Phytohabitans houttuyneae: one gene and its partners. The protein of the gene in region 1 binds, or shares a complex with, the protein of each later gene. Links are inferred from orthologs where the notes say so. Each region holds a gene or a part of one and is shown in the gene's direction. Other genes may lie near its edges. The genes, in order: rny, Phou_RS10165 and Phou_RS47680.

What was found.
Region 2: rny (region 1) and Phou_RS10165 share a complex: the UniProt entries of both Bacillus subtilis proteins name them as parts of the possible RNA degradosome complex. The link is inferred for Phytohabitans houttuyneae from one-to-one orthologs.
Region 3: rny (region 1) and Phou_RS47680 share a complex: the UniProt entries of both Bacillus subtilis proteins name them as parts of the possible RNA degradosome complex. The link is inferred for Phytohabitans houttuyneae from one-to-one orthologs.

What each region holds. Positions count from the first base shown.
Region 1 is NZ_BLPF01000001.1:2,118,198-2,121,248, reverse strand. Bases 144-3,043 are described here. They hold rny (ribonuclease Y), read left to right. Parts: upstream 144-654; coding sequence 655-2,433; downstream 2,434-3,043. Other genes in these bases: Phou_RS09545 (amino acid ABC transporter permease), read right to left, coding at 2,586-3,043; Phou_RS09555 (3-keto-5-aminohexanoate cleavage protein), read left to right, coding at 144-237. Outside these bases: more of Phou_RS09555, read left to right, coding at 1-143; more of Phou_RS09545, read right to left, coding at 3,044-3,051. UniProt on the Bacillus subtilis protein: Endoribonuclease that initiates mRNA decay. Initiates the decay of all SAM-dependent riboswitches, such as yitJ riboswitch. Involved in processing of the gapA operon mRNA, it cleaves between cggR and gapA.
Region 2 is NZ_BLPF01000001.1:2,316,447-2,319,626, reverse strand. The notes cover bases 22-3,050. They hold Phou_RS10165 (polyribonucleotide nucleotidyltransferase), read left to right. Parts: upstream 22-373; coding sequence 374-2,728; downstream 2,729-3,050. Other genes in these bases: Phou_RS10160 (M16 family metallopeptidase), read left to right, coding at 2,728-3,050; rpsO (30S ribosomal protein S15), read left to right, coding at 22-183. Outside these bases: more of rpsO, read left to right, coding at 1-21; more of Phou_RS10160, read left to right, coding at 3,051-3,180. UniProt on the Bacillus subtilis protein: Involved in mRNA degradation. Catalyzes the phosphorolysis of single-stranded polyribonucleotides processively in the 3'- to 5'-direction. Necessary for competence development in Bacillus subtilis.
Region 3 is NZ_BLPF01000004.1:1,218,751-1,221,798, forward strand. Bases 150-3,046 are described here. They hold Phou_RS47680 (6-phosphofructokinase), read left to right. Parts: upstream 150-1,032; coding sequence 1,033-2,061; downstream 2,062-3,046. Other genes in these bases: Phou_RS47675 (polyadenylate-specific 3'-exoribonuclease AS), read left to right, coding at 322-813; proC (pyrroline-5-carboxylate reductase), read left to right, coding at 2,136-2,954. UniProt on the Bacillus subtilis protein: Catalyzes the phosphorylation of D-fructose 6-phosphate to fructose 1,6-bisphosphate by ATP, the first committing step of glycolysis.

The sequences.
Region 1 (3,051 bases):
GCCAACGCGCACGCCATGCTCGACGCGCTGGGCGGGGGGCAGCCCGTGCCGGTACTGCTCCACGCCGAAGGTCCCGCCGTCTGGGCCGTCCTGGAGGAGGCGATGCGGCTCGGCCTGCATGCGCGGGTGGGGCTGGAAGACACCCGGATGATGCCGGATGGCACGATGGCACCCGACAATCGCGCTCTGGTGGAAGCCGCGCTGACCTTTCAGAGGACCCCTCGATCAGCCGAATGACCTGCTGGGTCATCCGAAAAATGTGCGGCGTTCGTGACTCGTCCCGGAATGCCCGTACCGGCCATGACCTGCGCGTGAGCGTTCCGATGCCCTACGTCCCCGGTTCGGCCGGATCATGGGTCCTTGACCGAACCGCCACTCGCGACCTAGCCTCGCGTTACAGACGAGGAAGCCCGACCATCGCAGGCTAATCGCACAACATAGATCGCGTAACAGTACGGCATCACTTTAGATCCGTCGTCGACCAGGCCGCGTCGGCGACGGCACGTACATATCAGGCCAGTGGCGGTGCCCGCGAGGGTGCCGCTGGTGGTCGTACCTGCGGCCAGCTGCCTCGGTCGGGCGACACAGCCGTAAGGCGCGTTGGTGGGTGGGCAAAACCCGTCCGCGACGCCCGAGGCGGCGAAGGGAGGCGGCATGGGCGGGATGACCGTGGTACTGCTGATCGCGGTGCTGGCGCTAGCCGTACTCGTGGTGGTGGCTCTCTTTCTCGGCGCGCGGACCCTGCGCGGCCTGACGGTGGCCCAGCCCGCGGCGAAGCGGCCTGACGACCCCGCGTTCGTCGAGGAGCGCGACCGCCAGGAGCAGTCCCTCGCCGCGCTGCGGAGCGCGGCCGGTGAGGCGTCGTCGGCCATCGAGGAGGCCAAGTCGGCCGCCGCGGCGGCCCGCACCGATGCCGCGGAGGCCAAGGCCGAGGCACGTTCGGCGCGTGCGGAGGCGCGCCGGGTGCTCGACGCGGCGCGGGCCGAGGCGGACACCATCCTTGAGCGGGCGCACCGGCAGGCCGAGGCCGACGCGGAGCAGGTGCGGTCGGCGGCGCGGCGCAGCGGTGAACGCGAGATCTCGGTGCTCAGCGCGACCGTCAAGGAGCAGGCCGCGGAGCTTGAGCGGCGCACCGCGCGGATCGACGAGCGCGAGCGGCAGCACACGGAGGAGCTGGACCGGCTCGGCGAGCGCGACCGGCGGATCGCGGCGGCCGAGGCCGAGCTGGCCGAGCGCGAGGCGGCCCTCGCCAAGCGCGAGTCCACGCTGATCGAGGCCGAGGAGCTGGGGCGCCGCGAGCTGGAGCGGGTGGCCGGGCTGACCGCCGACGCGGCCCGCGGCGAGCTGGTCGAGGCGATCGAGGGCCAGGCCAAGCGGGAGGCGGCGCTGCTCGTCCGCGACATCGAAAACGACGCCCGCAACACCGCCGAGCAGCGCGCCCGCCACATCGTTGTCGACGCGATCCAGCGAGTGGCCAGCGAGCAGACCGCGGAGAGCGTCGTCAGCGTGCTCCACCTGCCCGGCGACGAGATGAAGGGACGCATCATCGGCCGCGAGGGGCGCAACATCCGCGCCTTCGAGTCGGTGACCGGCGTCAACCTGATCATCGACGACACGCCCGAGGCGGTGCTGCTTTCCTGCTTCGACCCGGTGCGCCGCGAGATCGGCCGCCTCACGCTGGAAAAGCTCGTGCTCGACGGGCGGATCCACCCGCACCGCATCGAGGAGGTCTTCGACTCGGCCAAGCAGGAGGTCGAGCGGCTCTGCGAGCGCGCCGCGGAGGACGCACTCGTCGAGGTGGGCATCACCGACCTGCACCCGGAGCTGATGACGCTGCTGGGGCGGCTGCGCTACCGCACGTCGTACGGGCAGAACGTGCTCAAGCACCTCGTCGAGACCGCGCACATCGCCGGCATCATGGCCGCCGAGCTGCGCCTGGACGCCCAGATGATCAAGCGGTGCGCCTTCCTGCACGACATCGGCAAGGCGCTCACCCACGAGGTGGAGGGCAGCCACGCGCTGATCGGCGCCGACCTGGCCCGCAAGTACGGCGAGCCGGAAGAGGTGGTGCACGCGATCGAGGCGCACCACAACGAGGTTCCGCCGCAGACCATCGAAGCGGTTCTCACGCAGGCCTCGGACGCCTGCTCGGGCGGGCGGCCGGGGGCGCGGCGGGAGAGCCTTGAGGCGTACGTCAAGCGGCTGGAGCGGATCGAGGAGATCGCCGCCGGCAAGACGGGCGTCGAGAAGGTCTTCGCCATGCAGGCCGGCCGCGAGATCCGCGTGATGGTCAAGCCCGACGACGTGGACGACATCGGCGCCGCGGTGCTCGCCCGCGACGTGGCCAAGCAGATCGAGGAAGAGCTCACCTACCCCGGCCAGATCCGGGTCACGGTGGTTCGCGAGTCCCGCGTCACCGAGATCGCCCGCTGACCGATCTTTCGAGATTCATAGAGCTACCGCGATGTCCGCGGTGGCCCGGACCGTTGCTCCCGCGGCCTCACCCTTCGCGGTGGTGAAGGTCGCCCCACGCGAGCTGAGCGGTTGACCTGCGGGCCCGCGCCGCTTTTTGGCGGGCCCGCAGATCAGATGCTGCTGGGTGTCGGCTCGATCTCGGCGGCCACGGCTGCCGGCGGCTGCTCGGCGGGCAGAGCAGCCGTCTTGCGGCCGCGGGCGAGGCGGCGCTGCACGTACTCCGCGAGCTTGGAGAGCAGGTAGTTGACCAGGATGTAGATGGCGCCGACGACGAAGTACACCTGGATGGGGTTGGGCTCCGGGAGGGCCTGGATGATCTGGCCGCTGACCCGCAGCACCTCCTCGTAGCCGATGATGAAGCCGAGCGAGGTGTCCTTCAGCACGACCACCAGCTGGCTGATCAGCGCCGGCAGCATGATGCGGAACGCCTGTGGCAGCAGGATCATGCGCGTCGTCTGGAACGAGCTGAGGCCCATCGCCTCCGCCGCCTCGCGCTGGCCGCCGGGCAGACCCTCCATGCCGGAGCGGAGGATCTCGCCGATGACCACCATGTTGTACAGGGTCAGGCCGATCACC
Region 2 (3,180 bases), 200 kb from region 1 along the record:
GCGGTGCTCACCAAGCGGATCGCCGAGCTCACCGAGCACCTCAAGGTGCACAAGCACGACCACCACAGCCGTCGTGGTCTGCTGCTTCTGGTGGGTCGTCGCCGCCGCCTCCTGAACTACATGGCGAAGAAGGACATCAACCGCTACCGGTCGATCATCGAACGGCTCGGTTTGCGGCGGTGAACTGACGGGGGAGCGGCGCGAGTCGCTCCCTCACCACAAGAGGGGCCCGGGAGCGGATCGACGCACCGGTCCTCGGTAGTGGCCCCCGGGCCGCCGCACGCCGGCCCCGGGCGCTTCGATCGAAGACCGGCCCGTCTGAGCAGCTCCCACGGTTGTGGCCCCCACGATCGAAGAGGAGTGCGTCCAGAACATGACCGAGCACAACAGCCTCGGCAACCAGAAAAGCACCGCAGTGATCGACAACGGGTCGTTCGGCACCCGTGAGATCACCTTCTCCACCGGCCGGCTGGCCAAGCAGGCCGCCGGCTCGGTGATCGCCCAGCTCGGCGACACCGTCGTCCTCTCCGCGACGACCGCGAGCAAGCAGCCGAAGGAGCAGTACGACTTCTTCCCGCTGACGGTCGACGTCGAAGAGCGCATGTACGCGGCGGGTCGGATCCCCGGCTCGTTCTTCCGGCGCGAGGGCCGGCCCAGCGAGGACGCGATCCTCACGTGCCGCCTGATCGACCGGCCGCTGCGCCCGAGCTTCGTCAAGGGCCTGCGCAACGAGGTCCAGGTCGTCGAGACGGTCCTGGCGCTCGACCCGGCCCACCCGTACGACGTGGTGGCGATCAACGCCGCCTCGCTGTCCACCAAGCTCTCCGGCCTGCCGTTCTCCGGCCCGATCGGTGCTACGCGGATGGCGCACGTCGACGGCCAGTGGGTGGCGTTCCCGACCCACGAGGAGCTGGCGCGGGCCACGTTCGACATGGTCGTCGCCGGCCGGGTCCTGCCCGACGGCGACGTCGCGATCATGATGGTCGAGGCGGAGGCCACCGAGCACACGGTCGGCCTTGTCGCGGCTGGCGGCACCGCCCCGACCGAAGAGGTCGTCGCGGGTGGCCTCGAGGCGTCCAAGCCGGCGATCCGCGAGCTGTGCCGCGCGCAGAGCGAGATCGCCGAGTCGGCCGCCAAGCCGGTCGCCGAGTTCCCGGTCTTCCTCGACTACCAGGACGACGTCTTCGAGACGGTCTCCAGCGCGGTCCGCGGTGAGGTCACCGAAGCGCTGAAGATCGCCGGCAAGGCGGAGCGCGAGGAGGCCCTCGACCGCATCAAGGACAAGGCGTTCGAGGTCGTCGCCCCGCAGTACGAAGGCCGGGAGAAGGAGATCTCCCCGGCGTTCCGCTCGCTGGTCAAGTCGGAGGTGCGCACCCGCGTGCTCCGCGACCAGGTGCGCATCGACGGCCGCGGCCCGCGCGACATCCGGCCGCTGACCGCCGAGACCGAGGTGCTGCCTCGGGTGCACGGCTCGGCGCTGTTCGAGCGGGGCGAGACGCAGATCCTCGGCGTCACCACGCTCAACATGCTCCGCATGGAGCAGCAGCTCGACACGCTGTCGCCGGAAAAGCACAAGCGCTACATGCACAACTACAACTTCCCGCCGTACTCGACGGGTGAGACCGGCCGCGTCGGCGCCCCCAAGCGCCGCGAGATCGGCCACGGCGCGCTGGCCGAGCGGGCGCTGATCCCGGTGCTGCCCAGCCGCGAGGAGTTCCCGTACGCGATCCGCCAGGTCTCCGAGGCCCTCGGGTCCAACGGTTCGACCTCGATGGGTTCGGTCTGCGCCTCGACCATGTCGCTGCTGTCCGCCGGCGTGCCGCTCAAGGCGCCGGTCGCGGGCATCGCGATGGGTCTGATCTCGGACGAGGTCGAGGGCAAGACGCAGTACGTGAGCCTCACCGACATCCTCGGCGCCGAGGACGCGTACGGCGACATGGACTTCAAGGTCGCCGGCACGCGGGAGTTCGTGACCGCGCTCCAGCTCGACACCAAGCTCGACGGCATCCCGTCCGACGTGCTTGCCGCCGCGCTGCAGCAGGCCCACGACGCGCGGCAGACGATCCTCGACGTGATGCAGGAGGCCATCGAGGCGCCGGCCACGATGTCCGAGTACGCGCCGCGGGTCACCACCGTCAAGATCCCGGTTGACAAGATCGGCATGGTGATCGGGCCGAAGGGCCAGACGATCAACGCGATCCAGGACGAGACCGGCGCCGAGATCTCCATCGAGGACGACGGCACGATCTACGTCGGCGCGACCAACGGCCCCTCGGCCGAGGCCGCCGTCGAGCGGATCAACGCGATCGCCAACCCGACGCTGCCCAAGGTGGGCGACAAGTTCCTCGGCACGGTGGTGAAGACGGCCGCGTTCGGCGCGTTCATCTCGCTGCTGCCCGGCCGCGACGGCCTGCTGCACATCTCCAAGGTGGGCAACGGCAAGCGGGTCGAAAAGGTCGAGGACTACCTCAACGTCGGTGACAAGGTCGAGGTGCAGATCGCCGACATCGACCAGCGCGGCAAGATCTACCTGGACAAGGTGCGCGCCGAGGGCGAAGAGGCCCCGGCCGAGGCCGACGGTGGCGACCGGCCGCCGGCTCGCGGTGGCGACCGGGGTCCGCGCGACCGCGGTGACCGCGACGGCGGCGACCGTGGCCCGAGCCGCGGCGAGCGCGAGGGTGAGGGCGACAGCGAAGGCGGCCCACGCCGGCGCCGGCACCGCCGCTGATGACGCTGGACAACAGGGACGGGGGCAGTACGGTACGACGTACCGTGCTGCCCTCGGGCCTTAGGGTGCTGACCGAGGCGATCCCGTCGATGCGGAGCGTCTCGTTCGGCGTGTGGGTCGGCATCGGCTCCCGCGACGAGGCACCCGAGCAGGCCGGCGTGTCGCACTTCCTGGAGCACCTGCTCTTCAAGGGCACCGAGCGGCGCAGCGCGCTGGACATCTCGGCCCAGATCGAGGCGGTGGGCGGCGAGACCAACGCGTTCACCACCAAGGAGTACACCTGCTACTACGCGCGGGTCCTCGACGAGGACCTGCCGCTCGCCATCGACGTGATGTGCGACCTGGTCTCCCACTCGGTGCTGGATGCGGCCGACGTGGAGACCGAGCGCGGCGTGATCCTCGAAGAGATCGCCATGCACGACGACGAGCCCGGCGACGAGGTGCACGACGTC
Region 3 (3,048 bases), on another replicon or contig:
CGGCAGAAACAGGTCGAACACACAACAATCACCGCCAGTGGCGGAGCTGTCAACACCGATGCTGTCCCGCGTGTCGCGTGCTGTACACCCCTGCGATCACATCGGTGACAGTCAGAGTCTCAGCATACGTGCAGGCTAGAAGACAGATCCGTCGCAGGTGGGGGAACTTACGGGGGCCACGGCGGGTTCGGCGGCGGGGATGAGGGGCTGGCCGGGTAAAAGCGAGGGGGCCTGCAATTACCCGGTCGGCTCGTCGCTGTAGACGGGTGAACCATTGGCCGCTGCGTACTCGTTCGGGGTACAGGGCATGATGGTCCACCGATGGTGTACCGCTATTTTTACGACTGCGAGTTCATCGAGGACGGCCGGCTGGTCGACCTCGTCTCGATCGGTGTCGTCGACGAGTTCGGGCGTGAGTTTTACGCCGTTTCCACGGAATTTGACGACAGCCGGGCCGTCCCGTGGGTACGGCGCAACGTGCTCGACCGCCTCCCTTCGCCGAGTGACCCCGCGTGGCGCTCCCGCGAACGGATCCGGGACGAGCTCTTCGAGTTTCTGATGGAGCCGATTCGTGGCCGCCAGCACGAGCGGATGGAGCTGTGGGCGTGGTACGCGGCGTACGACCACGTCGCGCTCGCCCAGCTCTGGGGCGCAATGCCGGCGCTGCCACGCGAGATACCCCGGTTTACGAAGGATCTTCGGCAGCGGTGGGACGACCGCGGTCGCCCTCCGTTGCCGAATGCCGAAGCCGACCGCCACGACGCGCTGGTGGACGCCCGCCACAACCTGGCGCGGTGGCGGGCAATGGGCTGAACCCGGCCATCTTGGGTTCAGACAGGGCGACTACAGTGCGGTTTTGACGGCCCCGCCGCGGGGTCGGCGACATACTGCCCGAGGAGCACAGCGACGAGGGCGGGCGGAGCCGGCACCGGGCGGAGGCGAGCGGAGCGAGCCAGCGAGCACAGCCCCGGGCCCGGCAACGACGCCGACGGGCCATTTCTCATTCACATTTCCAGGAGGATTGAGGACATCATGCGTATCGGCGTGCTCACCGGCGGCGGTGACTGCCCAGGTCTGAACGCGGTGATCCGAGCTGTGGTGCGCAAGGGCGTAGCCACCTACGGGCACGAGTTCGTGGGCTTCCGGGATGGCTGGCGGGGTCCCCTGGAGGGCCTGACCAAGCCGCTGGGTATCGCGGAGGTGCGGGGCATCCTCCCGCGCGGCGGCACCATCCTCGGCTCCTCCCGCACCAACCCGTTCAAGATCGACGGTGGCGTGGAGAAGATCAAGGAAAACCTCGCCAGCCTCGGCGTCGACGCGCTCGTCGCCATCGGTGGCGAGGACACGCTCGGCGTCGCCACCAAGCTCGACGAGCTGGGCGTCAAGGTCGTCGGCGTGCCGAAGACCATCGACAACGACCTCAACGCGACCGACTACACGTTCGGCTTCGACACCGCGGTCAACATCGCGATGGAGGCGATCGACCGCCTGCACACCACGGCGGAGAGCCACCACCGCACGCTGGTCGTCGAGGTCATGGGCCGCCACGCCGGCTGGATCGCGCTGCACGCGGGCATCGCCGGCGGCGCCAACGTGATCCTGCTGCCCGAGCGGCAGTTCGACGTCGACCAGGTCGCCCAGTACGTGGAGAAGCGCTTCCAGCACCAGTACGCGCCGATCGTGGTCGTCGCCGAGGGCGCCCAGCCGCTCGACGGCCAGATGGTGCTGCACAACCAGGAGCTCGACTCGTTCGGCCACGTGCGGCTGGGCGGCATCGGCCAGTGGCTGGCGGAGCAGCTCGAGGCGAAGACCGGCAAGGAGGCCCGCACCGTCGTGCTCGGCCACATCCAGCGCGGCGGCACGCCCACGGCCTTCGACCGGGTGCTCTCGACCCGCTTCGGCCTGCAGGCCATCGACGCGGTGAACGAGGGCGACTTCGGCAAGATGATGGCCCTGCGCGGCACCGACATCGTGCGGGTGCCGCTCAAGGACGGCACCGGCGAGCTCAAGACCGTGCCGATCGAGCGGTACACCGAGGCCGAGGTCTTCTTCGGCAGCTGAGAGCCCGCGTCCAGCCGGCGCGTCGCCCCGAGGGCGGCGCGCCGGCTCGGTTGCGCGAGGGGGAGGATGAGCCCATGGCAGCCGGAGTACACACGGTCGCGGTGATCGGCGCGGGCAAGATCGGTGAGCTGATGCTCTCGGGCCTGCTGCGCGCGGGCTGGCCGACCGACAAGCTGATCGCGACCACCCGCCGCCCCGCGCGGGCCGAGGAGCTCGCCGAGCGGTACGGCGTACGCATGGTCGACAACCTCACCGCCGTCGCCGAGGCCGAGGTGCTGGCGATCGCGGTCAAGCCGCAGGACGCGGGCGCGCTGCTGGACGAGATCGGCGCCAAGGTTCCGGCCGACAAGCTGGTGATCTCGCTCTGCGCCGGCCTGCCGACCGGCTTTTTCGGTCGGCGGCTGCCCGAGGGCACGCCGGTCGTGCGGGTCATGACCAACACGCCCGCGCTTGTGGACGAGGCGATGACCGCGATCTCGGCGGGTCCGCACGCGACGGCGGCGCACCTGGCGCTGGCGGAGGAGATGTTCAAGCCGCTCGGCGCCACGCTCCGTGTCCCCGAGTCGCAGCAGGACGCGGTCACCGCGCTGTCCGGCTCCGGCCCGGCCTACTTCTACCTGCTCGTCGAAGCCATGATCGACGCAGGCATCCTCCTGGGGCTGCCGCGCCAGGTCGCGCACGAGCTGATCGTGCAGACCGCGATCGGTTCCGCGGTCATGCTCCGCGACTCCGGCGAGCATCCCGTAAAGCTCCGCGAAGCAGTGACTTCACCTGCTGGTACAACGATTTCCGCGATCCGCGAGCTGGAAAACCACGGGGTCCGGGCGGCCCTTCTCGGCGCGCTGGAGGCGGCTCGCGACCGGGCCCGCGAGATCGCGCAGCAGAGCGCCTGACGCGAAGATCAGGAGCGCCTGCCACTCTCGGGTGCTCCTGATTCACTCACGCGTTCATCCCTTCCCGCCCGCTCCCAGCACTCCTAGTGTCATG